One region of the Pseudomonas sp. XP1 genome, then DNA from elsewhere that is predicted to be linked to it. Evidence: predicted binding sites of a transcription regulator. Region 1 holds the regulator's gene; each other region holds the start of a gene.

Region 1 (9,592 bases):
CGTGCCGCGCCGCAGTTGAACATTTTCTCCATCGGTTTTCCGCTTACCCTGGTCATGGGCATGTTCATTTTCTGGGTCGGCCTGGCCGACATACTTTCCCATTACCAGGCATTGGCCAGCGAAGCGCTGCAATGGCTGCGTGAACTGGCGAGGGCGCGCTGAGCATGGCGGAAAGCGAAAGCGGTCAGGACAAGACAGAAGAACCCACCGACAAGCGCAAACGCGATGCCCGCGAAAAAGGCGAGGTCGCGCGTTCCAAGGAGCTGAACACGGTAGCGGTGACCTTGGCCGGTGCCGGTGGCCTGCTGGCGTTCGGTGGCCACCTGGCCGAGACGCTGTTGGCGATCATGCGCATGAACTTCAGCCTGACTCGCGACTTCGTCGTCGATGAGCGGGCCATGGGTGCACTCCTGCTGGCCTCGGGCAAGATGGCCATCTGGGCGGTGCAGCCGATATTGATCCTGTTGTTCGTGATTTCCTTCGTCGCGCCGATTGCCCTGGGCGGTTTCCTGTTTTCCGGCAGCCTGCTGCAGCCTAAATTCAGCCGCATGAATCCCTTGTCGGGGATCAAGCGGATGTTCTCGATGAACGCGCTGACGGAGCTCGTGAAAGCACTCGCCAAGTTTTTCGTGATTCTGGTCGTGGCGGTGGTGGTACTGGTCAATGACCGCCAGGCGCTGCTTGCCATTGCCAATGAGCCATTGGAGCAGGCGATCATCCATAGCTTGCAGGTGGTGGGCTGGAGTGCGTTGTGGATGTCGGCCGGGCTGCTGTTGATTGCGGCGGCGGATGTGCCGTTCCAGCTGTGGCAGGCGCACAACAAACTGAAGATGACCAAGCAGGAAATCAAGGACGAGTACAAGGACAGTGAAGGCAAGCCCGAGGTCAAGCAGCGAATCCGCCAGCTGCAGCGTGAGGCCTCGCAGCGGCGCATGATGGCGGCTGTGCCCGAAGCCGATGTAATCATTACCAACCCGACGCATTATGCGGTGGCCTTGCAATACGACCCGGAGAAGGGCGGGGCGGCGCCGTTGCTGCTGGCCAAGGGCACGGATTTCATTGCCTTGAAGATTCGCGAGATCGGTGTGGAGCACAAGGTCCAGATCCTCGAATCGCCGGCGTTGGCGCGGGCGATCTACTACTCCACCGAACTCGAGCAGGAAATCCCTGCCGGGCTTTACCTGGCGGTAGCACAGGTGCTGGCTTATGTGTTCCAGATCCGCCAGTACCGGGCTGGGAAGGGCAAGCGGCCAGAGCCGCTGAAGGACGACCTGCCGATCCCGCCGGACCTGCGCCGCGACAGTTGACCTTGTGTCAGGGCTTCTGGCCCTTTCGCGGGCACGCCCGCTCCCACAGGGGCGGCATGCTCCTCGAGAGCAACGCTGTACCTGTGGGAGCGGGCGTGCCCGCGAAGAGGCCGGAACAGGCAACATAAATCCCCCGTCGAGCAAAGTTGGAAGGCTTCTTGCAAAGCCAGCGCCAGGCGCTCCCTGTGCGTCAAAGTTTTGCATCAAGAGGACTCGCGGTGGATCGCACTCAGTTAATCAGCAACGCCCGTAACAACCTGGCCGGGCTCGGTCGGGGCAACCTGGGTGTGCCGCTGTTGCTGCTGGTGATGTTGGCAATGATGATGTTGCCGATACCGCCGTTCCTGCTCGACGTGTTCTTCACTTTCAACATCGCCCTGTCGATCGTGGTCCTGCTGGTCTGCGTCTACGCCTTGCGCCCGCTCGACTTCGCCGCGTTCCCTACCATCCTGCTGGTGGCCACGCTGTTGCGCCTGGCCCTTAACGTGGCTTCCACCCGGGTGGTGATGCTGCATGGCCAGGAGGGCCACGGCGCTGCCGGCAAGGTGATCCAGGCCTTCGGCGAGGTGGTGATCGGCGGTAACTACGTGGTCGGTGCCGTGGTGTTCGCCATCCTCATGATCATCAACTTCGTGGTGGTGACCAAGGGCGCCGGGCGTATCTCGGAAGTGAGCGCGCGTTTCACCCTCGACGCCATGCCCGGCAAGCAGATGGCCATCGACGCTGACCTCAACGCCGGCCTGATCGACCAGGCCCAGGCCAAGCACCGTCGTGCCGAAGTGGCGCAGGAAGCTGAGTTCTACGGTTCGATGGACGGTGCCAGCAAGTTCGTCCGCGGTGACGCCATCGCCGGCCTGCTGATCCTGTTCATCAACCTGATCGGCGGCATGCTGATCGGCATGCTGCAGCACGGCATGAGCTTTGGCGATGCCGGCAAGGTGTACGCCTTGCTGACCATCGGTGACGGTTTGGTGGCGCAATTGCCATCACTGTTGCTGTCCACCGCTGCCGCGATCATGGTCACCCGGGCCTCAGGCTCCGAGGACATGGGCAAGCTGATCAACCGGCAGATGTTCGATTCGCCCAAGGCCCTGGCGGTGTCCGCCGCACTGATGATCGTCATGGGCCTGGTGCCGGGCATGCCGCACGTGGCCTTCCTCAGCCTCGGCCTGCTGGCCGGTGGCGGCGCCTACCTGGTGTGGAAGAAGCAGCAGAAGGCCAAGGCGCAGGCGCTGCAAGAGGCGCAGCGCCAGCAGGACCTGCTGCCCTCGCCACAGCGCGCGCTGGAAACCAAGGAGCTGGGCTGGGACGACGTCACGCCGATCGACATGATTGGCCTGGAGGTCGGCTACCGGCTGATCCCCCTGGTCGATCGCAACCAGGGTGGCCAATTGCTTGCGCGGATCAAGGGCGTGCGCAAGAAGCTGTCGCAAGACCTGGGCTTCCTCATGCCCACGGTGCACATCCGCGACAACCTCGACCTGCAGCCCAGCGCTTATCGCCTGACCCTGATGGGGGTGATCCTGGCCGAGGCCGAGATCTACCCCGACCGCGAACTGGCAATCAACCCCGGGCAGGTGTTCGGTACCCTCAACGGCATTGCCGCGCGCGATCCGGCGTTCGGCCTTGAAGCCGTGTGGATCGATGTCGGCCAGCGCTCCCAGGCGCAGTCGCTGGGCTACACCGTGGTCGACGCCAGCACCGTGGTGGCCACCCACCTGAACCAGATCCTGCAGAAGCACTGCCACGAGCTGATCGGTCATGAAGAGGTCCAGCAACTGCTGCAGGTGTTGGCCAAGGCATCGCCTAAACTTGCAGAGGAGCTGGTGCCAGGTGTCATTTCCTTGTCGGGCCTGCTCAAGGTGCTGCAAGCGTTGTTGTCGGAACAGGTGCCTGTGCGCGATATTCGCAGTATCGCCGAGGCGATCGCGAACAACGCCGGCAAGAGTCAAGATACCGCCGCACTGGTGGCGGCGGTGCGCGTCGGATTGTGTCGCGCCATCGTGCAAAGCATTGTCGGCGTTGAGTCGGAGCTGCCAGTGATTACCCTGGAGCCAAGGTTGGAACAGATTTTGCTCAATAGTCTGCAAAGGGCCGGGCAAGGTCAGGAAGACGGTGTTCTTCTGGAGCCGAGCATGGCCGAGAAGCTGCAGCGTTCGCTGATCGAGGCGGCCCAGCGCCAGGAAATGCAGGGCCAGCCGGCCATTCTCCTGGTCGCCGGCCCGATCCGCGCCATGCTGTCGCGTTTCGGTCGCCTGGCTGTACCGAATTTGCATGTTCTGGCGTATCAGGAAATACCGGACAACAAGCAAGTCACCATCGTTGCCACCGTGGGCCCTAATGGCTGAGGTAGGGGATAATGCAAGTTAAGCGATTTTTCGCCGCCGATATGCGTCAGGCCATGAAGCTGGTCCGTGACGAGCTGGGCGCCGATGCCGCGATCATCGGCAACCGTCGCATCGCCGGCGGTGTCGAGCTGACGGCCGCGCTGGACTACAAGCTGTCCGCCCTGGCCCCGCGTGTGCCCAACGCCGAACTGGAAGAAGAGCTGCGCAAGACCCATACGCGCATCGCCACCGCCCAGGCCGAGCTGGGTCACCGCCAGGACAGCAGCGACAACAACCGCCAGTTGTTCGCCGGGCAGTCGCTGACCGCCGCCGAGCCGTTGATCGAACCGCACGTCGATGCGCCCGAGGCCGCAGCTGCAGCCCCGGCGCCGGCACCGGTCGACCCGCGCCTGTTCGATGCCATGCGCTCCGAACTGTCGGGCCTGCGCGAGCTGCTGGAAGTGCAGCTCGGCTCGCTGGCCTGGAACCAGTTGCAGGGCAGCAAGCCGCAGCAGGCCACTGTCTGGCGCAGGCTGCAGCGCATCGGCCTGTCCGGGCCGATCGCCCGTGAGCTGCTGGACCTGACTGCCGAGATCGACGAGCCACGCCAGGCCTGGCGCATGCTGCTGGCGCACCTTGCGCGGATGATCGAAATCCCCGAAGTCGAGCCGATCGAAGAGGGCGGTGTGATCGCCATGGTCGGCCCGGCCGGCATGGGCAAGACCACCACCCTGGCCAAGCTGGCGGCCCGCTACGTGCTCAAGTACGGCGCGCAGAACCTGGCGCTGGTGAGCATGGACAGTTTCCGCATCGGTGCCCAGGAGCAGCTCAAGACTCTGGGTCGCATCCTCAACGTACCGGTGACCTACGTCGACCCGGGCCAGTCGCTGGCTGCGGCGCTGGAGCCGCTGCTGCGCAAGCGCGTGGTGCTGATCGATACCGCCGGCCTGCAGGCCAGCGACCCGGCCCTGCGCATGCAGCTGGACACCCTGGCCGGGCGTGGCATCGCCGCGAAGAACTACCTGGTGCTGGCCACTACCAGCCAGAAGCAGGTGCTGACTGCCGCCTACCACAGCTACAAGCGCTGCGGCCTGGCCGGTTGCATCCTGACCAAACTCGATGAAACGGCGAGCCTTGGCGACGTGCTGAGCCTTGCCATCAGTCATGAACTGCCGGTGGCCTACCTGACAGATGGGCCGCGCATTCCTGACGACGTGCACCTGCCTCGAGGGCACCAGTTGGTCTCCCGCGCGGTCAATGTGCAGCAACAGGACGAGCCCAGCGAAGAGGCCATGGCCGACATGTTCGCTGATCTCTATCACAACCCACGGCGAGCGGGTTGATGATGAAGCGTGTGCAAGGTAGCTATGCCAAAGGGTACGCAGAATTGCCCTACGTGTGGCCTGAGTCCCAGCGAGACAAGGTAAAGAACAGACATGGGTAGCATGCATCCCGTACAGGTGATCGCCGTGACCGGTGGCAAAGGTGGCGTCGGCAAGACTAACGTTTCAGTGAACCTGTCCCTGGCGCTGGCCGAGCTTGGCCGCAGGGTCATGCTGCTCGACGCCGACCTGGGCCTGGCCAATGTCGATGTGTTGCTGGGCCTTACCCCCAAGCGGACCCTGGCCGATGTCATCGAAGGTCGCTGCGAGCTGCGCGATGTGATGTTGCAGGGCCCCGGTGGCGTGCGCATCGTGCCGGCTGCCTCGGGCACGCAGAGCATGGTGCACCTGGCCCCGGCCCAGCATGCCGGGCTGATCCAGGCGTTCAGCGAAGTCGGCGACAACCTCGACGTGCTGGTGATCGATACTGCTGCCGGTATCGGTGATTCGGTGGTCAGCTTCGTCCGCGCCGCCCAGGAAGTGCTGCTGGTGGTATGCGACGAACCCACCTCGATCACCGATGCCTACGCCCTGATCAAGCTGCTCAACCGCGACTACGGCATGAACCGTTTCCGGGTGCTGGCCAACATGGCGCAGAGTCCGCAGGAGGGCCGCAACCTGTTCGCCAAACTGACCAAGGTCACCGACCGCTTCCTCGACGTTGCCCTGCAGTACGTGGGCGCCGTGCCGTATGACGAGTGCGTGCGCAAGGCCGTGCAGAAGCAGCGCGCCGTATACGAAGCCTTCCCACGCTCCAAATGCGCGCTGGCCTTCAAGGCGATTGCCCAGAAGGTCGACAGCTGGCCGCTGCCGGCCAACCCGCGCGGCCATCTGGAGTTCTTTGTCGAGCGCCTGGTGCAGCCCACCAGCGCGGGACCTGTGCTATGAACGCCAGCGGTTTCAAGATGTACAGCCGGGCGTCGAAAGACGCCCAGTACGAGCTGATCGAGCGCTACGCCCCGCTGGTCAAGCGCATCGCCTACCACCTGCTGGCGCGGCTGCCAGCCAATGTGCAGGTCGAGGACCTGATCCAGGCCGGCATGATCGGCCTGCTGGAAGTGGCCAACAAGTACGACGCCAGCAAGGGCGCCAGCTTCGAAACCTACGCCGGCATTCGCATTCGCGGGGCCATGCTCGATGAAGTGCGCAAGGGCGATTGGGCACCGCGTTCGGTGCACCGCAACACCCGCATGGTCAGCGACGCGATGCGTGCGGTTGAAGCCCGAACCGGTCGTGACGCTAAAGATCATGAAGTTGCTGCCGAACTCCAATTGAGTCTCGATGATTACTACGGGATCTTGAACGATACCCTGGGCAGCCGCCTGTTCAGCTTCGACGACCTGCTGCAGGACGGCGAGCACGAAGGGCTGCATGAGGATGGCGCCAGTGGCCAGGTGGAACCTGCGCGTGGCCTGGAAGACGAGCGCTTCCAGGCTGCCCTGACCGAGGCCATCGCCAACCTGCCGGAGCGTGAGCGCCTGGTGCTGGCGCTGTACTACGACGAAGAGCTGAACCTCAAGGAAATTGGTGAGGTGCTGGGGGTCAGCGAGTCGCGGGTCAGCCAGTTGCACAGCCAGTGTGCCGCGCGCCTGCGCAGCCGCCTGGGGGAATGGCGGGCGCGTTGAGCCCGCTGTCGTTGCAGTCGTTTTCTACGTTGTACCGAATTGTGAATGCGCGCTCGGGGCCGAGCGCGTTTGAGACTGCTTGGAGGTCTACTTGAACAAAGACATGAAAATCCTCATCGTTGACGACTTTTCGACGATGCGGCGGATCATCAAGAACCTGTTGCGTGACCTGGGCTTCACCAACACCGAAGAAGCCGATGACGGCACCACGGCGCTGCCGATGCTGGAGAACGGCCACTATGACTTCCTGGTGACCGACTGGAACATGCCCGGCATGTCCGGTATCGACCTGCTGCGCAAGGTGCGTGCCCACGATCGCCTGAAAACCATGCCGGTGCTGATGGTGACCGCCGAAGCCAAGCGCGACCAGATCATCGAAGCGGCCCAGGCCGGCGTCAATGGCTACGTTGTGAAGCCGTTCACCGCCCAGGTGCTCAAAGAAAAGATCGAGAAGATCTTCGAACGCGTCAACGGCTGAGTCACGTCAGGGGGCGCGCCATGGATTCATCACAAACGTCTTTGGGCGAGTTCGAATCGACCCTGAAGAAGCATGCCCAGGAGCTGGTCGAAAGCCTGGAGCGTGGCCGTTTCGGCGAGGCGGTGCAGCTGATTCACGAGCTGAACCAGACCCGTGATCGCGGCCTGTACCAGGAAGTCGGCAAGCTGACCCGCGAGCTGCATAGTGCCATCGTCAGTTTCCAGATCGACCCGACCATGCCGCAGGCCGAGGAGGTGTCGCAGATAACCGACGCCACCGAGCGCCTGTCGTACGTGGTCAGGCTCACCGAGGGCGCGGCCAACCGCACCATGGACCTGGTCGAGGAAAGCACCCCGGTGCTCAACGACCTGGCCAGCGAGGCCGAGGCCCTGAGCACCGACTGGCAGCGTTTCATGCGCCGCGAAGTGGCTGCGCCGGAGTTCCGAGACCTGGTCAAGCGCGTCGACAGTTTCCTGACGCTCAGCGCCGAAGGTAACCGCAAGGTCGCCGGCCACCTCAACGACATTCTGCTGGCCCAGGACTATCAGGACCTGACCGGCCAGGTGATCAAGCGCGTCACCACCCTGGTCACCGAGGTGGAAAGCAACCTGCTCAAACTGGTGTTGATGGCCAGCCAGGTCGACCGCTTTGCGGGCATCCAGCATGACCACGATCAACTGCGCGCAGAAAAAGATCGAGAAAAACATCCGACTCGGGGTGAAGGTCCGCAGATTCATGCCGATAAGCGTGAAGATGTCGTGTCCGGTCAGGACGATGTCGATGATCTGCTGTCCAGCCTGGGTTTTTAAGGAGCACGTTTGATGAGCTTCGGCGCCGATGAAGAAATCCTCCAGGATTTCCTGGTAGAAGCCGGCGAAATTCTTGAGCAACTGTCCGAGCAACTGGTCGAGCTGGAAAGCCGGCCCGACGATGCCGACCTGCTCAATGCGATCTTTCGCGGTTTCCACACTGTAAAAGGGGGCGCCGGCTTCCTTCAGCTGAACGAGCTGGTGGAGTGCTGCCATATCGCCGAGAACGTGTTCGACGTCCTGCGCAAAGGTGAGCGCCGGGTCGACGCGGAACTGATGGATGTGGTGCTCGAGGCACTGGACACGGTCAACAGCATGTTTGGCCAGGTGCGCGAGCGCGCCGAAGTGACCCCGGCTACCCCCGAGCTGCTGGCCGCGCTGTCGCGCCTGGCCGAGCCGGGCGGCGCAGAAGCCGTCGAGGCGCCTGCCGCTGCGGCACCGGAGCCGGTTGCCGAAGCGCCGGTGGAAGAGCAGGACATCACCGACAGCGAGTTCGAACAACTGCTCGATTCGCTCGATGCGGTCAAGGCACAAGCTGCGGCCGACGAGCAGATGCAGGGCGAGACCGTCAGCAGCGCAGGTGACGAAATCAGCGACGCCGAGTTCGAGTCGCTGCTCGACCAGTTGCACGGCAAAGGCCAGTTCAGCGCCGAGGTTGCCGCGCAGCCGGTTGCCAGCGCGCCGGAAGCGGCCAGCGACGAAATTACCGACGCCGAGTTCGAATCGCTGCTGGACCAGTTGCATGGCAAGGGTACCTTCCAGGCCGATGCCTTGCCTGGTGCCAAGGCGCCGGCGCCTGCTGCAACTGACACCAGTGCAGCCAGCGATGAAATCAGCGAGCACGAGTTCGAGGCGCTGCTGGACCAGTTGCACGGCAAGGGCAAGTTCGGTGGCGATGTTGCCGCCGTCGAAGCCCCGGCTGCAGCCAAGGCGCAAGCGCCGGTCGTGGCCAAGGCCGACAGCCAGCCCGTGGCCAAGCCAGCAGCAGCTGCGCCGGCACCGGCGCCTGCCAGCAAACCTGCCGCAGCACCTCGCGCCCCGGCCCCGGCCGCCGACAAGCATGGTGCCAGTGAAGCGGAAACCACCGTGCGGGTCGATACCGCGCGCCTGGACGAGATCATGAACATGGTCGGCGAACTGGTGCTGGTGCGTAACCGCCTGGTGCGCCTGGGGCTGAACAGCGGTGACGAGGCCATGTCCAAGGCGGTGTCCAACCTCGACGTGGTCACCGCCGACCTGCAGACCGCGGTGATGAAAACCCGCATGCAGCCGATCAAGAAAGTCTTCGGCCGCTTCCCGCGCCTGGTGCGCGACCTGGCCCGCCAGCTCAAGAAGGAGATCAACCTGGAGCTGGTCGGCGAAGAGACCGACCTCGACAAGAACCTGGTCGAGGCCCTGGCCGACCCGTTGGTGCACCTGGTGCGCAACGCCGTCGACCATGGCGTGGAAATGCCCGAAGAGCGTGAAGCCGCCGGCAAGGCGCGCACCGGCCGGGTGGTGCTGTCGGCCGAGCAGGAAGGCGATCACATCCTGCTGTCGATCTCTGACGACGGCAAGGGCATGGACCCCAACATCCTGCGTGCCAAGGCCGTGGAAAAGGGCCTGATGGACAAGGACGCCGCCGATCGCCTGAGCGAGTCGGACTGCTACAACCTTATCTTCGC
Region 2 (9,592 bases), on a different contig from region 1:
GGGAGGAGAGACGCTGGTTGTGGATGAGTTTCATGCACGTCGCTCAACTGGCTCTTCCAAGTCGGCCAGCTTCCCTGGCTTTTCTCCACCTAGGCTGCCCGACTATAAAAGCGACTTTAATATTGATAAAAAGTACTCTTCTTTTTCGGAGGGTAATGACCGGTCCCAATTGGCTATCTCAGGCCTTATAGAACTCATGCCGACAATTGGAGCACACTCCATTGTCGCAGCAACATTGCTGGTAATGTATTGGCCGGACCGAGAAATTGAAAGTGCGTATATTGAGGTATGTAACCGGAGGGCAAATGACGACGCATGAGCCAAGAGTGCTAATGAGACGTGCGCCAGGCTGGCGCTACGATCTACCGAGCGCCCACGAAGCACCCACATCTCTCTTGAATTTGAACGATATTAATCCGCCGCCAAACCATGCTGATGATGTATACATGGAGTTGCCTCGATCTACAGTCCGTCTACGAGGTGTATTGGCCTTGCTTGGCATTCCGACGCTGCTGTTCTTGTTTTTTGTAGCTGGACAAGTGTATTGGGGGCTCATTGATTACAGTCAGGCCTTCGATTGGATTATGAAGCTAATCTTGATACTCGGGCCTCTAATCTGCGTATGGGTCGTCTTTTCATTTGTCCGGCTAGACTTGGCACTTCCACGAGACGAACCAATACGTTTTAATCGCTTGCGTCGAAAGATCTATGTTTATCAATTCAGATGCAGCTACCTCTTCCTGTTCAGCCGCAAACACTGGGGCGTCAAACCTGTCGCCTACAATTGGGACGACGTAACCGCCGAAGTCTACCGAGTCTACGCCCCCGGCTACGGTGGGCTGATCGAAAACGTCATGCTGTCGGTTCGCAACCCGGACACCGACGAAGTCATCGACCGCGTGTTATTCACCCACGACCTCTACCACGGAGAAGCCTACTGGGCTATCGCCCGGCTATTCATGCAGCAAGGCCCCGAAGCCCTGCCGAAATTCGTGCACCCACCCCGCGACTGGAACGATGACGATGGCCTCAGCCACATGCACTGCCTGGCGCCGAAGGTTGATTGGCCTCAGGAAATGGACCGTGAATCGCGTACTGGGCCATCAGAAGGAGAAGCTCAATGAACCCTGTCGTACTTGTAGGTCATCGACATGTCTGCCCGCTACATGGCACCAACCAGGTAGAAAGCGGCAGTGCCACGTACACCTTCAATGGCAGGGCGGTTGCCAGGGTGGGGGATCGGACCACGTGCGGCGCCGTGATCGAAAGTGGGGCTGAGCATTTCCTGATCGAAGGCGCGGCCGTGGCGCGTAAAGGTGACAGGACGGATCACGGGGGGGGGCTGGACGAGGGCGATGCCGGGTGGCTGCTGGATTGATCAAATGCCTCTTGTGCAAGATCGGACCTGCAGGGTACGTGCACCGCTTGTGAATTCACTTCCCTGGGCAAAAGCGCAGCCCAATGGGTTGGCGATCTCGGTGTTGACACCGGGTACGCCGCGCCACCATTATCCAGCCATATCCACGCAACGGGCTTGCCGGCATGTCCATTTCCAACCACGCCATTTTCGCTTCGGGCTTCATCGCCCAGGCAGGCGCGTGCGTTGCCGTTGCCAAGAAATCCAAGAAACAGCCGCTCATCTGACCGAGGCGCGCTGTCTCGTCAGGTGGGCTGACGAGACAGAAGGCGCCAGGTATCCCTGCCAGACCACTTCGACTCTTCGCCCTGCTGACGCTGACTTTCGGTCAACATCAGGAGTTTTTGCATGTCGAATTTCCGTGGTATCTGGATCGCCCTCGTCACACCAATGCGCGCCAATGAAATCGACTTCGCCGCCCTGGAAAAGCTGGTGAAGAAGCTGCTCGAAGATGGTGTGGCCGGTTTTGTGGTATGCGGTACCACGGGCGAGGCTGCGGCGCTGTCCAAGGCCGAGCAACTGGCCATGCTGGATGCCGTGCTGGCCTGGGTGGAGCCGGGCAGGGTGGTGATGGGCCTGTCGGGCTACAACCTGCGCGAGCTGTTGGCCTTCCAGGCTGAAATCCAGCGGCGCGACATTGGCGGGCTGCTGGTCCCTGCACCGTGCTACATCCGGCCTTCGCAGGCCGGCATCGAGGCGTTCTTCAGCACCGTGGCGGATGCCGCCAGCGTGCCGGTGATCGTCTACGACATCCCCTACCGCACCGGGGTACGCATCGAGCGTGAAACCCTGCGCCGCATCGTGCGCCACCCGCGCATCGCGGCGGTGAAGGACTGCAGCGGCGACAGCGAGACCACCATGGCCCTGATCCAGGACGGCCACGCCCAGGTGCTGGCCGGTGAGGACGCGCAGATCTTCAACAACCTGTGCCTGGGTGGTGCAGGGGCCATTTCGGCTTCGGCGCATGTACGCGCCGCCCTGTACGTGCGCATGCTGCAGCAGGTCGACCATGGCGACTGGTTAGCCGCGCGCGGCACGTTCTACCAGTTGCTGCCGTGGATGAAGATGGCCTTTGCCGAGCCGAACCCGGCTGTGGTCAAGGCGGCCTTGCAGCTACAGGGGCTGATGAGCGACGAACTGCGCGAGCCCATGCAGCCGTGCACCGAGATGACCCGGGGCAAGCTGCAAGGCGTGCTGGATTCGCTCGGTGCTTGAGATAGAAGGGCATATGACTCATTGAATCAGCAGGGCCCCTGTGGGAGCGGCTTTAGCCGCGAACACCGGCGCAGCCGGTGCCATGCAGCGCGTTGAATTCTTCGCGGCTAAAGCCGCTCCCACAGGGTATGCGGATCGCTTGCGAATTCCGTTCTCTACTCGACAGCGCAGCCCAAAGGGCTAGCCAGGGCCTTGCTGAATCTATGAGAGCGGCCTGGCCTCGCCAATCAGGATGTCTTCGAAAAACGCTCCGACCGGCTCGCTAGGGTGGCACAGCTGGATCTCCAGCACCCACACCACTTCGCTCGGGACGATTTCCACCTCGGCCAGTTTGTCCTGCCCATACAGCACATGCGGGAAGTCGGCGATGCGATGCCCGGCCAGATTGCGCTCCAGCTGCCAGCCTTTTGCCTGGGCACTGCGCTCGGCGAAGTCGTACAGCTCGCGCCCGGTCAGGCCATGGCCCCAGGCCTGGCGGGTTTCGTCGAACACTTCATGCAGTGCCTTGACGCAGGCGTGGTGCAGCTCGTGTTGGCCGAACACGAAGGTGTCGCCATAGTCGCCCTCATAGCCATCCCATACCGGGCCGACATCGACCACGACGATATCCGTGTTACGTAATACACGTTGCAGATCAATGCCTTGGCGTGGCGTGCGCACGGTGTCGTCGCCAAAGCGGATGTAGGTCGGGTGCCAGGTGTGCGATGCGCCCATCGCCTGCAAGGTTTGCGCGGCCATCTCCAGCGCCTGGGCGGTGGTCATGCCGACTTTCAGCTGGCTGGCGATAGCCGTCACGGCCCGTACCGACTGCTCGCGGGCAGCGAGCATGCCGTCCAGCGAGTAGCGCGGGCCGACTTTTTCCAGCTCCGGGTGCAATGGGCTGGCTGTTGACGCCTCGGGCGCCTGTGCGCCGCTGGCAACGAAAGCCTCCGCGACAAAACGATGGGGCTGCAGGCCTGCTGCTAGGCACTGCTCGCGAACCTGGCTGATCATCGTGACATTGCCGCAGGCATAGACCTGGGTGTCGGCCCAGCGATGGGCCTGGGCCAGCGCCACCTGCTGCACGCGCGCCTGGTCCGACAGCACCGGGTGCCAGCGAAAGTGAGCGTGTGCACGGCTGGCCTTCTCGAGAAACTCACGGTCATAGAAGTCGGCGTCCGATCTGCCGCCCCAGTACAACGTGACCTCGGCATCACCTGCCAGGGCGGTCAGCAGCAATGGCTTGATGCCGGCGTAACCTGTGCCAGTGGCGAACAGCACCAGGGGCCGCTGGTCCTCGTGCTGCCAGGTGCAGGCGCCCACCGGCCCTTCAAGTTTCAAGGTGTCACCTGCTTGCAGGGTTGGCAGCAGGCGTTCGGTAAACAGGCCGCCGCTTACCTTGCGGATGTGAAACACCAGTTGCCCTTGGTCCTGGGCAGGGAGGTTGGCTATGGAAAAACAGCGGCTATCACCGTTGTCGAGCCGAAAGCGTACGTACTGGCCAGCCCTTGCCGCCAACGGCTGTGCAGGCTGCAGCACCAGTTCGATGATATCGGCGCTCAGTTCGCGTTTGCCATGAACCTGCGCGTGGATTTCCAGCACCTGGGTTTCCAGGGACCAGCCGGGGATCTCCAGGCGCATGTCGCTGCAGGCATGGCTCTGGCACAGCAACATTTCGTCGGCGGCGAGGGGGTAGCAGGGCGCGGGCATGTCTGCCGTCCGCTGCTTGTGCCGATACTGCCCTGCCACCACCTTGACCTTGCAAGACCCGCAGGCGCCGCGGCGGCAGGAGAAGGGCACCGGCAGGCCGCTGGCGAGCATGGCATCGAGCAGCAGCTCCTGGCTGGCGTCGAAGGTTTTGCCCGAGGGCGACAATTCAATCACGTGGCGGTTCTGCATGGGCACCTCGGGGCAAGTGGAGGTTCGATTGTTGCTATAGTCCAGGACCAGTAGAACCTCCAGTTTCGGTTAATTCACATGGTCCAGCTTCGCAAATGGCAGCCACTGCTCAAGCTCGACGGGGCGCAGCCGCAGGCTTCGTACAGGCAGATCGTCGAGGGTCTGGTAGCCGCGATCTCCGAGGGCCGCCTGCGCCCCGGCACGCCGTTGCCCGGCACGCGGGAAATGGCGCAACTGCTGAACGTCAACCGCAAGACGGTGATCCTCGCCTACGAGGAAGCCGAGACCAAAGGCTGGCTGGAAAGCGTGCAGCGCCGTGGCACCTTCGTCAGTCGGCAGCTGGCGGCTGGTACGCTGGCCGAGCCCGATGCAGCGCAGCCCTTTGCCCTGGTGCTACAGGAGGAGCCTGCCGTTGCCTACTTCGCGGCCAACGAACAGGCTGCCGCGCAGCAGAATCGGCCGGGTGCGCTGTTCTTCGACAACGGCGCCTGTGACCACCGCCTGCTGCCGCAGACCGTTCTGCACCGTTATTACCGTAATGCCTTGCGCAACAGCTTTGCCGCCAACACCGTGCGCCATGGCAGCGCGTGCAGCAGCCACTCCCTGCGCAGCGCCTTGGCCGACATGCTGCGGAACAATCGCAGCCTGAACGTTGGCGCCGAGCATATCTGCCTGACCCAGGGCGTGCAGATGTCGCTGTACCTGGTGGCCAGCGTGCTGCTCAAGCCCGGTGACGTTGTGCTGGTCGAACGCCTGAGCTATCCGCCCGCGTGGGAGATCTTCCGCCAGCTGGGCGCCCGGCTGGTGACCGTGGAGCTGGATGACGAGGGCTGCCGGGTCGAGCAGATCGATGCACTTTGCCGGCTGCACCAGGTGCGCATGCTGTACATCACTCCCCATCACCAGTTCCCGACCACGGTCAGCCTGCCTGCCGGGCGCCGGCAGCAGTTGCTGGAGCTGGCGCGGCAGCACGCCTTTTGCGTGGTCGAGGAAGACTACGACCATGAGTACCACTTCGCCGGTCGGCCTTACCTGCCGTTGGCCAGCGACCGTCAGCAGCGGCACGTGATCTACATTGGCTCATTGTCCAAGTCCCTGGGCAGTACGTTCCGTTGCAGTTTCATCGTGGCGCCGGCGGAGGTGGCCGCGGCGCTCGAACGCAGGGCGACGCTGACCCTGGGGCAGGGCGATGCGGTGATGCAGCAGATGCTGGCGGACTTGATCAATGATGGCGAGCTGAAGAAGCACTTGCGTCGGGTTAACCGGGAGTATCGCCGACGTCGAGAGACCCTGCTGGCTTGCTTGCGCGATGCCTTTGGCGAGCAGGTAACCGTGCGCGAGCCGGAAGGTGGGTTGGCGCTGTGGGTGAGGTTTGCTGACGGAATCGATGTGGATCAGTTGGTTGGCAAGGCGTTGGAGTTGGACCTGGTGGTACGCAGTGGCCGGCAGTTTTCGCCGTTTGGTCATGCGGAAAATGCCTTGCGCCTTGGTTTCGCCTCGCTGGACATGGATGAAATCCGGCTGGCTACACAACGTTTGGCGCAAGCGGCGAAGGCGATTGCAACATCGGTCCCGTAGGCGCGACGGTGTTGCTCAAGCTCTGAAAGCTAGATCGCCCAGCCCTTTGGGCTGCACTGTCGAGTAAAGAACTGAATTCGCAAGCGGTCCGCGTACCCTGTGGGAGCGGCTTTAGCCGCGAAGAATCCAACGCGCTGCATGGCACCGGCTGCGCCGGTGTTCGCGGCTAAAGCCGCTCCCACAGGATCCCTGCTAATGCAATGAGTGATGGGCAGTTCCATGAGAGCTGACTTGCCGGTGCCATCCACCGCTTTACCTGATCAGGCTCGAGCGGGCTATTTGCGCTGCCATACTTCGCCCTGTTCGCTGACCACCCAGGGCTTGTCCGCGGCATTGATAAGCACTCCACCCACCCATCGCTGCGCAGGGTTGTGGTCAAGCCAATGCGCCTGCCCCGCGAGCAGCTGCTCGGCAAGAGCGGTCAGCCGCAACGGCCGTTGTGCCCAAGACTCGCCCGGGCCTTCCAGCAGCAGCGGGTGCGGTGCATGGATCAGGGGCTGCAGCAAAACATGGAACATCATGTCGCCCAGGTAAGGCAGGGGTTCATCCTGCATCATCAACTGGGCAAACGCACGTCCGGCCGGCAGCTCGCCGTGTGACTCCAGAACGCGTAATAGCAGGCGCTCGGTGAGGCTCAAACCGTCGTTCGCCCCCGGCAGCTCCTGAAGTTGCCGCGCAAGGGCCCGGCCCAGCGATGGCAAGGCGGCATGCTGGATGTCCGCCAGGGCAGCCCAGGCCCTTGGGTCAGGCGCGGTATAGGCCGCCCATGTCTGCCGGGCCAGGGCCAGCACGTCCTCACCCAGCGCGCGACGTTGTGGCCATAGCCAGGCGAGCAGGTCCGGGGCCAGCTGGCCGATACCGATGAAGCGCTCGACGCCAGGTACTTGGGTGATTTCGATCAGCTCCAAGCGGCGCGGCAGGCTGGGCAGGCTGGCGAGTACGCGGATCAGGAACAGCTGGTCGTAAGCGTCACCCTCGCACCACAGCACGATCTTGCTGTCGCTGTTCAACCCGGCCAGGGCGGTGCGTTGCGCCGCTAGGCGTTGCTCGACGTCCTGGATGCTCAGGTTGAACGCCTGCTGTATGTAAGCGGCCCGAACCTGCCAATACTGTTCCTCGGGCAGTGCGCAGACGGGCCCCATGACCATGGGGTCGTCGAACATCTGGAACGCACCGGCAAAACCGGCCGTGCGCAAGCTGTGGGCGATGTCGTTGCCGCAGCGCCAATGCTGCACGGCTGCTTCGTCATCGGCGGTGAAGCCAGGGTGGCGTGCCGCGAAAGCGACGGCATCGGCATGGGCCTTGAGCTTGGGCCAGCTGGCAAAGCCGGCCTGGCGGGCCACCAGCCATTGGGTATCGGCAAGCCGGTAGTCAGGGCCGGACAGGCCGAGCGCGCGCAGCTGCTCGCGGGTGTCGTCGGCCTCGTCGTTTTTCAGGGCGGTGAGCAAGCGTTTGGCACGTTTGCGCAAGGCGGGCAGGTCGAGCAGGCCGTGGTGGCGGGATGCATTGATGGCGGGCATGCCAACTCCTTTGGGGCTCGGTCCGCCGACAAGCCGGGAGCTGGTATGGAAATATGATGACGCATGGCTCGGGAAACCCCTTGGCGCGGACCGCAGGCGCAGCCAGCGCCCTGGCGCCGACTTTACCGGGTAATGCGCGTGGGTGCAAAGCAGGTCGATGGTGGGCTGACGCGCAGCGTCTGATCACCGTCAGTGTGCAGCCGTCGGCAGCATGCCGGAGCCTTGGGCCTTGTGCGCGGCTTCTATCAACTGCAGGTTGCGGCTGCGCAGGGCGTGATTGTTGCCCACCCGCAGGTTGGAGCGCAGCGCCAGCGTTTCGGCCTGTTCATACTGCCCTTGCTGCAGGCGCAAAACGCCAAGGTAGTGCAGCGTTGCCGGGTTGTTCGGCTGAATGTGCAGCGCGCGCTCCAGGGTGGCCGCCGCCTTGTCCAGTTGGCCGTCGGCATACTGTTGCGAGGCGGTTTCGATCAGCACGGTCGAGGCATTGTTGCTGCGTGCGGGCGCGTAGCGTTCACCAGCCAATGCGCCCTGTGCCGTGATTGTGCTGAATAACAGGAGCAAGGTCGACAGAACAGGTGTGCTGGGCATCGGCGGCAGACTCGGCAGGGCTTGGGCAAGCCCTTGGCTTGAGGGCGAGGGGATGTTATCGACCGAGTCCGAGCGTTGAAGTTCCCGCCTGGTCGATTTGTTGCCTGTAGCCCGGTCTTTGCCTCGACAACATCTGTTCGGTTACCGCCCAAAACCGCACTCCGGCGCCTCAAGCCTGGGGCAGTACCTCCGATAGCAGCACACCCACCGTCGAATCATCGACCAGAAGTGGTGCCAACAAGGAGTACTGCCCGCATGCTTGCCAACCTGAAGATCCGCACCGGAATGTTCTGGGTGCTGTCGCTGTTCAGCGTGACCCTGCTGTTTTCCACCGTCAGTGCCTGGCGGGCTGCGGTGGGTAGCGACCAGCAGATCAACGAACTGGACCAGACCGCGCACCAGTCGGACCGGTTGAACAATGCGTTGCTGATGGCGATTCGCGCCAGCGCCAATGTATCTTCAGGCTTCATCGAGCAGTTGGGTGGCCATGAGGAAAGTGCCAGCAAGCGCATGGCGATGTCGGTCGAGCTGAACGACAAGAGCCAGAAGCTGGTGGACGAGTTTGTCGAAAACGCCCGCGAGCCTGGGCTGCACGCGCTGGCAACCGCCCTGCAGGCCACCTATGGAGAGTACGCCAAGGCGGTCGCGGGGCAGCGTGAGGCAACCCGTCAACGTTCGCTCGAGCAGTATTTCAAGGTCAATACCGACGCCGGTAACGCCATGGGCCGGCTGCAGGCTTTGCGCCAGCAACTGGTAGGGGCATTGAGTGAGCGCGGTCAGCAGATCATGCTGGAATCCGACCGGCGCCTGGCGCGTGCGCAATTGCTGAGCCTGGGGCTGTTGGGCGTGACGCTGTTGTTGGCGGTGCTGTGCTGGGCCTTTGTTGCCCAGCGCGTGCTGCACCCGCTGCGCGAAGCAGGGCGGCACTTCCAGCGCATTGCCGGTGGCGACCTGAGCGTGCCGGTGCAGGGGCAGGGCGGTAACGAGATCGGCCAGCTGTTCCATGAACTTGAACGCATGCAGCAGAGCCAGCGCGACACCCTGGGGCAGATCAGCAGCTGTGCCAGGCAACTGGACGCAGCTGCCGCGGCGTTGAATACCGTCACCGAGGAAAGTGCCAACAACCTGCGCCAGCAGGGCCAGGAGCTTGAGCAGGCCGCCACCGCCGTCACCGAAATGACCACGGCCGTGGAGGAGGTCGCGCGCAATGCCATCACCACCTCGCAGACCACCAGCGAATCCAACCAGCTGGCAGCGCAAAGCCGGCGGCAAGTCAGCGACAACATCGACGGCACCGAGGCCATGACTCGGGAAATCCAGGCCAGCAGCGCTCATCTGGAGCAACTGGTCGGGCAGGTGCGGGATATCGGCAAGGTGCTGGAAGTGATTCGCTCGG
Region 3 (9,592 bases), on a different contig from region 1:
GGGTCTTGGTGATGATCGGGCAAGCGTCCGGCGAGGTATCGACGATGCCGCCCCACTGGCGGTTCATACGCACGCGCGAGAGGTTGGGGAACATCTCGACGATGGCCTGCAGGGTGTGCTCGATCACCGGGTAAGAGCCGCGCTGGCCGTAGCCGACCCAGCCGTCGATACCGGCACCGATCACCAGGTCGCCCTTGTCGGACTGGCTGATGTAGCCGTGCACGGCGTTGGACATGATCACGCTGTCGATGATCGGCTTGATCGGCTCGGATACCAGCGCCTGCAGCGGGTGCGATTCCAGCGGCAGGCGGAAGCCGGCCAGCTTGGCCATGTGCCCGGAATTACCGGCGGTGACCACGCCGACGCGCTTGGCGCCGATGAAGCCTTTGTTGGTTTCCACACCGATGACCGCGCCGTTTTCCTTGCGGAAGCCGATCACTTCGGTCTGCTGGATCAGGTCCACGCCCAGGGCGTCGGCGGCACGGGCGAAGCCCCAGGCCACAGCGTCGTGACGCGCCACGCCGCCACGGCGCTGCACGGTGGCACCGAGGATCGGGTAGCGGGTGTTCTTCGAGCAGTCCAGGTACGGGATCTCGGCCGCGACCTGGGCGGTGTTGAGCAGTTCGCCATCCACGCCGTTCAGGCGGTTGGCGCTGACCCGGCGCTCGGAGTCACGCATGTCCTGCAGGGTGTGGCACAGGTTGTACACGCCGCGCTGGGAGAACATCACGTTGTAGTTGAGGTCCTGGGACAGGCCCTCCCACAGCTTCATGGCGTGTTCGTACAGGTGCGCCGACTCATCCCACAGGTAGTTGGAACGCACGATAGTGGTGTTACGGGCAGTGTTGCCGCCGCCCAGGTAGCCCTTCTCGATCACGGCAACGTTGGTGATGCCATGTTCCTTGGCCAGGTAGTAGGCCGTGGCCAGGCCATGGCCGCCACCGCCGACGATAACCACGTCGTAAACCTTTTTAGGGGTTGGCGTGCGCCACATGCGCTGCCAGTTCTCGTGGTGGCTGAGGGAGTGCTTGAAAAGGCCGAAGCCCGAGTAACGTTGCATGGTGTGTGACTCCACTCAGCGGTAAACAGGGAAATCTGCGCACAGGGCCGCGACGTTCTTCGCCACATCGGCTTCGACGTCTGCGTCACCGAGGTTGTCGAGGATGTCGCAGATCCAGCCGGCCAAGGCCACGCACTGAGCGACCTTGAAGCCGCGGGTGGTGACAGCCGGGGTGCCGATACGCAGGCCCGAGGTGACGAATGGCGACTGCGGGTCATTCGGCACGGCGTTCTTGTTGACGGTGATGTGCGCGCGGCCCAGGGCGGCGTCGGCATCTTTGCCGGTGAGACCCTGGCGGATCAGGCTGACCAGGAACAGGTGGTTGTCGGTGCCGCCAGAAACCACATCGTAGCCGCGGTCGATGAACACCTGGGCCATGGCCTGGGCGTTTTCGATCACTTGTTGCTGGTAGGCTTTGAATTCAGGCTCCAGTGCTTCCTTGAAGCACACGGCCTTGGCGGCGATCACGTGCATCAGCGGGCCGCCCTGGGCGCCAGGGAACACTGCGGCGTTCAGTTTCTTCTCGATCTCTTCGTTCGACTTGGCCAGGATCAGACCGCCACGTGGGCCGCGCAGGGTCTTGTGGGTGGTAGTGGTAACCACATCGGCGAACGGGATAGGGTTCGGGTACAGGCCAGCGGCAACCAGGCCGGCTACGTGGGCCATGTCGACGAACAGCAGCGCACCGACCTTGTCGGCGATGGCGCGGAAGCGTGGGAAGTCGAGGGTCTTGGAGTAGGCCGAGAAGCCGGCAACGATCATTTTCGGCTTGTGTTCGACAGCCAGGCGCTCGACTTCGTCATAGTCGATCAGGCCGGTGTTGGTGTCGATGCCGTATTGCACAGCGTTGTACAGCTTGCCCGAAGACGACACCTTGGCGCCGTGGGTCAGGTGGCCGCCGTGGGCCAGGCTCATGCCGAGGATGGTGTCACCAGCCTGCAGCAGGGCCAGGTAGACAGCACCGTTGGCCGAGGAGCCGGAGTGCGGCTGGACGTTGGCGTAGTCGGCGCCGAACAGCTGCTTGGCGCGCTCGATGGCCAGGGCTTCTACCTTGTCCACGTGCTCGCAGCCACCGTAGTAGCGCTTGCCCGGGTAGCCTTCGGCGTACTTGTTGGTCAGGCCGCTGCCTTGGGCCTGCATCACGCGCTTGGAGGTGTAGTTTTCCGAGGCGATCAGCTCGATGTGGTCTTCCTGGCGCTGTTCTTCGGCATTCATCGCCGCCAGCAGTGCATCGTCGTAACCCTGGATCTGGTCTTGCTTGCTGAACATCGTGTATCTCCCGGCAGCGATCGTTTTTTGTCGTGGGGCACTGTGGCCCTTTGTGGCGATGTTATGACTGGCCGGGGCGGGTCAGATGCCTGCGCACGCCTTGCAATGGCGCGTTTACGACATTGTCGTGTTCGAGGCAGCTGCACGTTGTGGGGTTGAGCGTTGGCCAGGTACAGCCAGACCTGGCATTTCTACCAGTTGCCGATATTGACCTGGGAGCCTGAAGATCTTGTCATCGGCAGCGCCCACTTCTGCCGAAGCATGAGGAGAAATGCTATGGAAGTTAAAGCCAGTTTCGGACTTTTTACATTCCCACTAGAGCCTCAAGCCTATGGCTCACTGATATATTTGCGCGCCGGAGATATACTTGATATCGCGTCTTTCGATTCGCGAAGATCAACTGCAAAACTCAGTTTATTTGAATCAGACCTGTCTGATGAACAGCAACTGGTACGTATCACTGGCGCCGAATTGAAGACGGACGACTTTCCAGAAAAAATCGACCCGAAACGCCAGCAAACCAGAAGAGCCGTGAGCCCAGGCCGCACACGTCGGGAAAACGTTACTGAAAAAATATATGCTCACGTTCAGCTTTACGCGAACGGCGATCTCATCAAAAATTTTTCTGAAGACCAGAGTGGTCTCGGCTACGCCGCATTAGCCAATAGCGGAAACTTAAAATTTGATTGCAAGAATTATAAAATTGATTTTCGCTATATCTATGCAAATTATAATGAACTCGCCGACATCATTGAAGACATCTACTGGGAAATCCACTTGATTGAGAGTTGAATTTACTTTGTAGGGAGCTTGTGCGGCACTATGCAACTGCCTCGCTGCCTTATTGGCATGCCCCATTCTGCTTGGCGCATGCCAGGCAGCCCATTGGAACCACAGAGCTTGTATAGGCAACCGACCAAATGATGGTTTAGAGTGCTGTTCTGCGTCGTTCACAGGACAGTAGTGTCATGACAGACAAGAGCCAACAATTCGCCAGCGACAACTATTCCGGCATCTGCCCCGAAGCCTGGGCAGCGATGGAGAAGGCCAACCATGGTCACGATCGCGCCTACGGCGACGACCAATGGACCGAGCGCGCCGCCGAATACTTCCGCAACCTCTTCGAAACCGATTGCGAAGTGTTTTTCGCCTTCAACGGCACTGCCGCCAACTCGCTGGCCCTGGCCTCGCTATGCCAGAGCTACCACAGCGTGATCTGCTCCGAGACCGCCCACGTCGAAACCGACGAGTGCGGTGCGCCGGAGTTCTTCTCCAACGGCTCCAAGCTGCTTACCGCGCCCAGCGTCAACGGCAAGCTGACGCCACAGTCGATTCGCGAAGTGGCGCTGAAGCGCCAGGACATCCACTACCCCAAGCCACGCGTAGTGACCATTACCCAAGCCACCGAAGTAGGCACCGTCTATCGCCCCGACGAGCTCAAGGCAATCAGCGCCACCTGCAAGGAGCTGGGGCTGAACCTGCACATGGACGGCGCACGCTTCACCAATGCCTGTTCGTTCCTCGGCTGCAGCCCGGCAGAGCTGACGTGGAAGGCCGGCGTCGATGTACTGTGCTTTGGCGGCACCAAGAACGGCATGGCGGTGGGCGAGGCGATCCTGTTCTTCAACCGCCAACTGGCCGAGGACTTCGACTACCGCTGCAAGCAAGCCGGGCAGCTGGCATCGAAGATGCGCTTCCTGTCGGCGCCTTGGGTGGGCCTGCTTGAAGATGGCGCCTGGTTGCGCCATGGCGCGCATGCCAACCATTGCGCGCAGTTGCTCGCCTCGCTGGTGAGTGACTTGCCGGGGGTGGAGCTGATGTTCCCGGTGGAGGCCAACGGGGTGTTCCTGCAAATGCCGGAACACGCGATCGAGGCGCTGCGCGGCAGAGGGTGGCGGTTCTATACCTTCATTGGCAGTGGCGGGGCGCGGTTCATGTGCTCGTGGGATACCGAGGAAGAGCGGGTGCGCGAGCTGGCGGCGGATATCCGCAGCATCATCGGCGCCTGACAGGCCGCATTCGCGGGTAAACCCGCTCCCACTGGGATCGCGCAGGTTTCAATGCCTGTGGTGAACCTGTGGGAGCTACAGGTAAGCACTGCCCTCAAGAGCAATGATGAACCTGTGGGAGCGGGTTTACCCGCGAAGAAGCCAACACTGATCTAAAGCCTGAACCCACCCATCTGCCGCGCCAGGTCATCAGCCAAGCCTCGCAGCGCCTGGCACTCCTGCCGACAACCCTGCACCTCCGCTGCGGTCTCCCGCGCCAGGTCGGAAATCCCCTGCACCGTACGATTGATCTCCTCGGTCACCGCCGACTGCTCTTCGGTCGCAGTAGCTACCTGATGGTTCATGTCGCTGATGTGCTCCACCTGGTCAGTGATCGCACCCAGTGACGCCCCGGTGCGCTGGCTCGACTCCACCCCACTCCCCGTCGCCTGCTGCCCCGCCTGCATCGAACTCACCGCCGAACCCGCGCCCTGCTTCAGGCGCTGGATCATCTGCTGCACTTCGTCGGTGGAAAGCTGCGTGCGCCGGGCCAAGGTACGCACTTCATCAGCCACAACAGCAAACCCTCGCCCCATCTCCCCTGCCCTGGCCGCCTCGATGGCGGCATTCAGCGCCAGCAGGTTGGTTTGCTCGGAAATACTACGAATCACTGCTAGAACCTCGTCGATCGAGGCTACTTCATCGGCCAGCTGGCTGACAGCATCGGCCGCCTTGCCGATATCACCCGACATCCCTTCGATACCACGGATCGAGCGTTGCACCACTTCACGCGCCTGCAGGGCTTCGTCCCTCGCCGACTGCGAGGCCTGGGCCGCATCACCGGCATTGCGGGCAATGTCCTGCACTGTCAAACCCATTTCGTGCACGGCGGTAGCGACCATTTCGGTCATTTCCTGCTGGCGCCCGGAACGCTCGGCGGTGTTGTCCACCACCTGTGTCACCTGCTCGACCGCCAGGTGCAGCCGCTCGGAAGTGTGCAATACCTCGCCGATCAACCGGCGCTGGCTGTCCAGGAAGCGGTTGAAGCCACGCGCCAGGTCGCCCAGTTCGTCCAGGCGTGAATCGTCCAGCCGGTGGCTGAGATCACCCGCGCCACTGCCAATCTGCACCAGCGCCGCTGTGACACGGCGGATCGGCCGCACCAGGCCACGCGCCAACAGCACTACCAGCAGCAGCGACACCAGAGCCACGGCACCACCGATCAGGCTGGTCAGCCATACCGCCTGGTGCATTGGTGCGTAGATTTCCTCCTCGGGCACCTCGGCCACCAGGGTCCAGTTGAGGTCGCGCAGGGGCAGGCCGAGCGCCAGGTAGCTTTCGCCGTCACGGCTGAAGCGGCTGCTGCGCAGGCCTTCGCCGCCGGTCATCAGCACCTTGGCGGCGTCCGCACCGAGCTGTTCGGTGAGCTGGCGTTTGCCGCTGAAGGCAGGGTCCGGATGAACCTGGATCAGGCCATCGTTACGCACCAGGAACACCTTGCCGTGCTCGCCAAATTTGAAGTCATGGATCAGCTTCGACAGTTCTGTCATGCGCAGGCCCATGCCGGCGACACCGAGCAGTTGACCATCCTTTTCAACGCGATAGTCGATGAACAGCGCGAGCTCGCCGGTGGCACCGTCGATGTCGATGTTGATCAGGCGTTCGGCACCGCTGTCGATGTAGCCGTAGAACCATTTGTCCTTTGGGTTACTGCGGCTGAGGGTACGGTCCAGGCCATTCTCGTTGTAGTAGTGGCCGGTTTCGGTCGAGACGAACAAGGTGGTAAAAGCCTGGTTGCGCTGCTTGGCGGCGGTCAGGTATTCGATGAATGGAGCGGCCTGGGCGGGGTCTTCACCATCGGCAAGCCAGTCGCGCAGCAGAGTGTTGCCAGCAATATCCGCCGCCGCCACCAGCGGCTGGCCGAGCATGCGCTCGATGTCGTTGCGGATGGCCTCGATGCTGGCGGGCAGCGCGGTATCGACCAGGTAGCGTTCGGTGAGGCGGTTTAGCGCCACCGTGAAAATGATGACCACCACCAGAATACTCGCCAGCAGGGCGGCACCCATGCTGGTGATCAACTGCCACTGGATGCTCTTACGCCAGATACGCATGCCCTACTCCCCGCATAATTATTGTTTTGCGGAAAGTGTATACACTTGCGTATCCAGTTAATCCAGTGATCTGAAGCAGTCAGATGTCCTGTGGCGGCGCGCATACCCGCGAATGCGATGCAGAATGCACTGACGCATTCGCGGGTGAACCCGCTCCCACAGAGGGCGACGCAAGACCTTATTGTTCGGCTATGGTCCGCACGATTGCGTCCACCGTGGCGTCGATCTGCGCCTGGGTACGCTCCAGCGTCTTGCGGTGCTCATCCTGCAGCTCGATCTGCCGCGAACACAGATTCAGCGCTGCCAGCACCAGCAGCTTGTCGCCGATCAGGGTCGGGTACTGATGCTTGGTCTGGGCCAAGGCGGTGTTGAGCATCTGCACCGCCTGGGCCAGGGTCGCTTCCTGGCCTTCAGGCGCCTTGATCGAATAGTCGTTACCGAGGATCGACACGACATTGATTGGCTGCGCTCGCAGTGTCATGCGCCTACGACGCCGGCATTGGCGCGCTCGAGCAGGGCCTGCAGGCGTGCGGCGGTGCTGCCGTTCTTCTCTTCCTGCTCCATCAGCGACAGCTGCAGGGTTTCGTTCTCTTCCTTGGCCTGGGCCAGTTCCTGGCCGAGGGCGGTGTTCTGCTCGGTGAGTTGAGCGTTCTTCTGCATCAGGTCACTGACCAGTTGCTCGATTTGGTTCAGGGAAGCTTCCAGCATGGGTCTATCTCAGGTTGTTGCGAGGGGCGCACACGATAAAGAAAAGTGCGGCCCATCGCCATTAAATATCGGATTCACAAGGTGTCTAACCCGCAGATTGACAGAGTAACCGGCCCCTTGTTCCGACCTGGGTCAACCGCCGGTCAGGAAAAGGTTAGCAACCTCACAATTTTCGCCATCAGCACTCAAGACTGAGCAGTCACAACCGATAGCCCGGCAAGTCATGTTTTGTCGCACTTTGCGCCCCTTTTTTCCCTTGCCTGGATCGTTCTCTCCATGTCTCTACGCAATATGAACATCGCCCCGCGCGCGCTGCTCGGCTTCGCACTCATCGGCCTACTGATGCTTGGCCTCGGCATCTTCTCCCTCATCCAGATGGGCAACATCCGCCAGGCCGGCGTCGTCATCGAACAGGTCAGCGTGCCCAGCATCAAGATCCTCGACGAGCTCACTGCCCTGAACCTGCGCATGCGCACCCTCTCCTACCGCCTGCTGCTCAACCGCGAACCGGCAACTCAGCGCGAAACCCTGAGCCTGCTGGACGAGCGCAACAGCCAGATCGACCGTGCACGCCAGGCCTACCTGCCGATGATCGGAGCCGCCGACGAACAGGCTGCGTTCGATCAGTACGGCCAGTTGCTCAACCAGTACCGCCAGCTTGAGTCACGCATGCGTAGCCTGAGCCAGGCCGACCGCCTCGACGAACTGCGCGACCTGCTCAACCGCGACCTGCTGGCCAACTCCGAACAGATCAACAAGGTCATGGACACCTTGGTGCGCATCAACACCGACCAGACCCGCGCTACCAACGAGAAGGCCGCCAACCAGTACGCCGCTGCCTTCGCCTTGGTGATCGGTCTGCTGGTCGCCGCCACTGTGCTGACTTTCGTCTGCGCATTCCTGCTGACCCGCAGCATCGTCAAGCCGATCGAAGAAGCGCTCAAAAGCGCCGAACAGGTCGCCGACGGTGACCTGACCCACGTCATACACGCTGAAGGCACCGACGAAGCCGCCCGCCTGCTGCGTGCCATGGCACGCATGCAGGACAAGCTGCGAGACACCCTGCAACAGATCGCCGGCTCCGCCACCCAGCTGGCCTCGGCGGCCGAAGAGCTGAATGCCGTCACCGACGAAAGTGCCCGTGGCCTGCAGCAGCAGAACAACGAGATCGAGCAGGCTGCCACTGCGGTAACTGAAATGACCAGTGCTGTGGAAGAAGTCGCGCGCAATGCCGTGAGCACCTCGGAAGCGTCCAGTGAGGCCAGCCGCTCCACCGGTGATGGACGTGACCTGGTAATGGAGACCGTGGGTGCCATCGAGCGCATGAGTGGCGACGTGCAGGCCACTGCCAAGCTGATCACTCACTTGGCCGAACAGTCGCGCGATATAGGCAAGGTGCTAGACGTGATCCGTGGCTTGGCCGACCAGACCAACCTGCTGGCGCTGAACGCCGCGATCGAGGCGGCACGTGCCGGTGAGGCGGGCCGTGGCTTTGCCGTGGTGGCTGATGAGGTGCGGGCGCTGGCTCATCGTACCCAGCAGTCGACCAGTGAGATCGAGCGGATGATCGGCAGTATTCAAGGCGGTACGGAAGAAGCGGTGGAGTCGATGCGCACCAGCACCGAGCGTGCCGAATCCACCTTGAACATTGCCCGTGGCGCAGGCATGGCACTGGACACCATCGCCGGGGCGGTGGCGCAGATCAACGAGCGCAACCTGGTGATTGCCAGCGCGGCGGAAGAGCAGGCGCAGGTGGCGCGTGAAGTGGACCGCAACCTGGTGAACATCAATGACCTGTCGGTGCAGAGTGCTACCGGGGCGCATCAGACCAGTGCGGCGAGTGCGGAGTTGTCGCGGTTGGCCGTGGATCTGAATGGGCTGGTGGCGCGGTTCCGCACTTGAAACACCTGGGGCCGCCTTGCGGCCCATCGCCGGCAAGCCAGCTCCCACACCGACCGCACAACTCTCCTGGTTATGCAGTACCTGTGGGAGCCGCGCTTGCCGGCGATGGGCTGCAAGGCAGCCCCCTGCATTCCCGGATCAGTAATCGATCCGTACATCCCCTTTCGGCACGCTGCAGCACGACAGGATGTAGCCCTCGGCTTCGTCCTCTTCGGTAATGCCGCCGTTGTGCTCCATCTCCACTTCGCCACCCAGCTTGAGCACCTTGCAGGTACCGCAAATGCCCATGCCGCAGGCTTTCGGGATCATCAGGCCAACCTTGGCAGCCGCCGCGTGCACGGTCTCGCCCGGGGCGATCCGGATGCTCTTCTCGCTGCCGATGAACTCCACCAGGTTGAGGTCGGCTGCATCCAGCTCCGGTGCATCGGCAGCCTGCTCTGCATGCTCTACCGCATCGGCCTTGGCCTCGGGTGGCGTCGCGCCGAACGATTCCTCGTGATAGTTCTTCATGTCGAAGCCGACCGCTTCGAGCATGCGCTTGACCGCAGTCATGT

What was found. The regulator FliA, encoded in region 1, starts transcription of late flagellar genes. The targets are predictions, from matches to a motif close to CTAAAGTTTNNNNNNNNNNNGCCGNTAA.
Region 2: ACK1U9_RS00645 (methyl-accepting chemotaxis protein) is a predicted target of FliA. The motif match lies at 8,365-8,392, and genes of this name have one in related genera.
Region 3: ACK1U9_RS09265 (methyl-accepting chemotaxis protein) is a predicted target of FliA. The motif match lies at 7,321-7,348, and genes of this name have one in related genera.

Annotation. Positions count from the first base shown of each region.
Region 1 is NZ_JBNRIJ010000002.1:190,413-200,004, forward strand. It holds gene fliR (flagellar biosynthetic protein FliR) at 1-162, shown strand, start outside; gene flhB (flagellar biosynthesis protein FlhB) at 165-1,307, shown strand; gene flhA (flagellar biosynthesis protein FlhA) at 1,526-3,655, shown strand; gene flhF (flagellar biosynthesis protein FlhF) at 3,667-4,977, shown strand; gene fleN (flagellar synthesis regulator FleN) at 5,071-5,904, shown strand; gene fliA (RNA polymerase sigma factor FliA) at 5,901-6,641, shown strand; gene ACK1U9_RS03225 (chemotaxis response regulator CheY) at 6,745-7,119, shown strand; gene ACK1U9_RS03230 (protein phosphatase CheZ) at 7,140-7,928, shown strand; gene ACK1U9_RS03235 (chemotaxis protein CheA) at 7,941-9,592, shown strand, end outside.
Region 2 is NZ_JBNRIJ010000001.1:152,532-162,123, forward strand. It holds gene ACK1U9_RS00605 (T6SS effector BTH_I2691 family protein) at 1-319, shown strand, start outside; gene ACK1U9_RS00610 (DUF6708 domain-containing protein) at 306-1,124, shown strand; gene ACK1U9_RS00615 (PAAR domain-containing protein) at 1,121-1,378, shown strand; gene dapA (4-hydroxy-tetrahydrodipicolinate synthase) at 1,766-2,632, shown strand; gene ACK1U9_RS00625 (M24 family metallopeptidase) at 2,834-4,510, opposite strand; gene pdxR (MocR-like pyridoxine biosynthesis transcription factor PdxR) at 4,589-6,088, shown strand; gene ACK1U9_RS00635 (DUF1835 domain-containing protein) at 6,364-7,608, opposite strand; gene ACK1U9_RS00640 (tetratricopeptide repeat protein) at 7,798-8,130, opposite strand; gene ACK1U9_RS00645 (methyl-accepting chemotaxis protein) at 8,452-9,592, shown strand, end outside.
Region 3 is NZ_JBNRIJ010000007.1:137,201-146,792, forward strand. It holds gene ACK1U9_RS09225 (sarcosine oxidase subunit beta family protein) at 1-1,060, opposite strand, end outside; gene ACK1U9_RS09230 (serine hydroxymethyltransferase) at 1,076-2,329, opposite strand; gene ACK1U9_RS09235 (hypothetical protein) at 2,606-3,121, shown strand; gene ACK1U9_RS09240 (threonine aldolase family protein) at 3,298-4,338, shown strand; gene ACK1U9_RS09245 (methyl-accepting chemotaxis protein) at 4,491-5,228, opposite strand; partial or broken gene ACK1U9_RS09250 (HAMP domain-containing protein) at 5,355-6,428, opposite strand; gene ACK1U9_RS09255 (cell division protein ZapA) at 6,607-6,909, opposite strand; gene ACK1U9_RS09260 (hypothetical protein) at 6,906-7,136, opposite strand; gene ACK1U9_RS09265 (methyl-accepting chemotaxis protein) at 7,413-9,038, shown strand; gene gbcB (glycine-betaine demethylase subunit GbcB) at 9,177-9,592, opposite strand, start outside.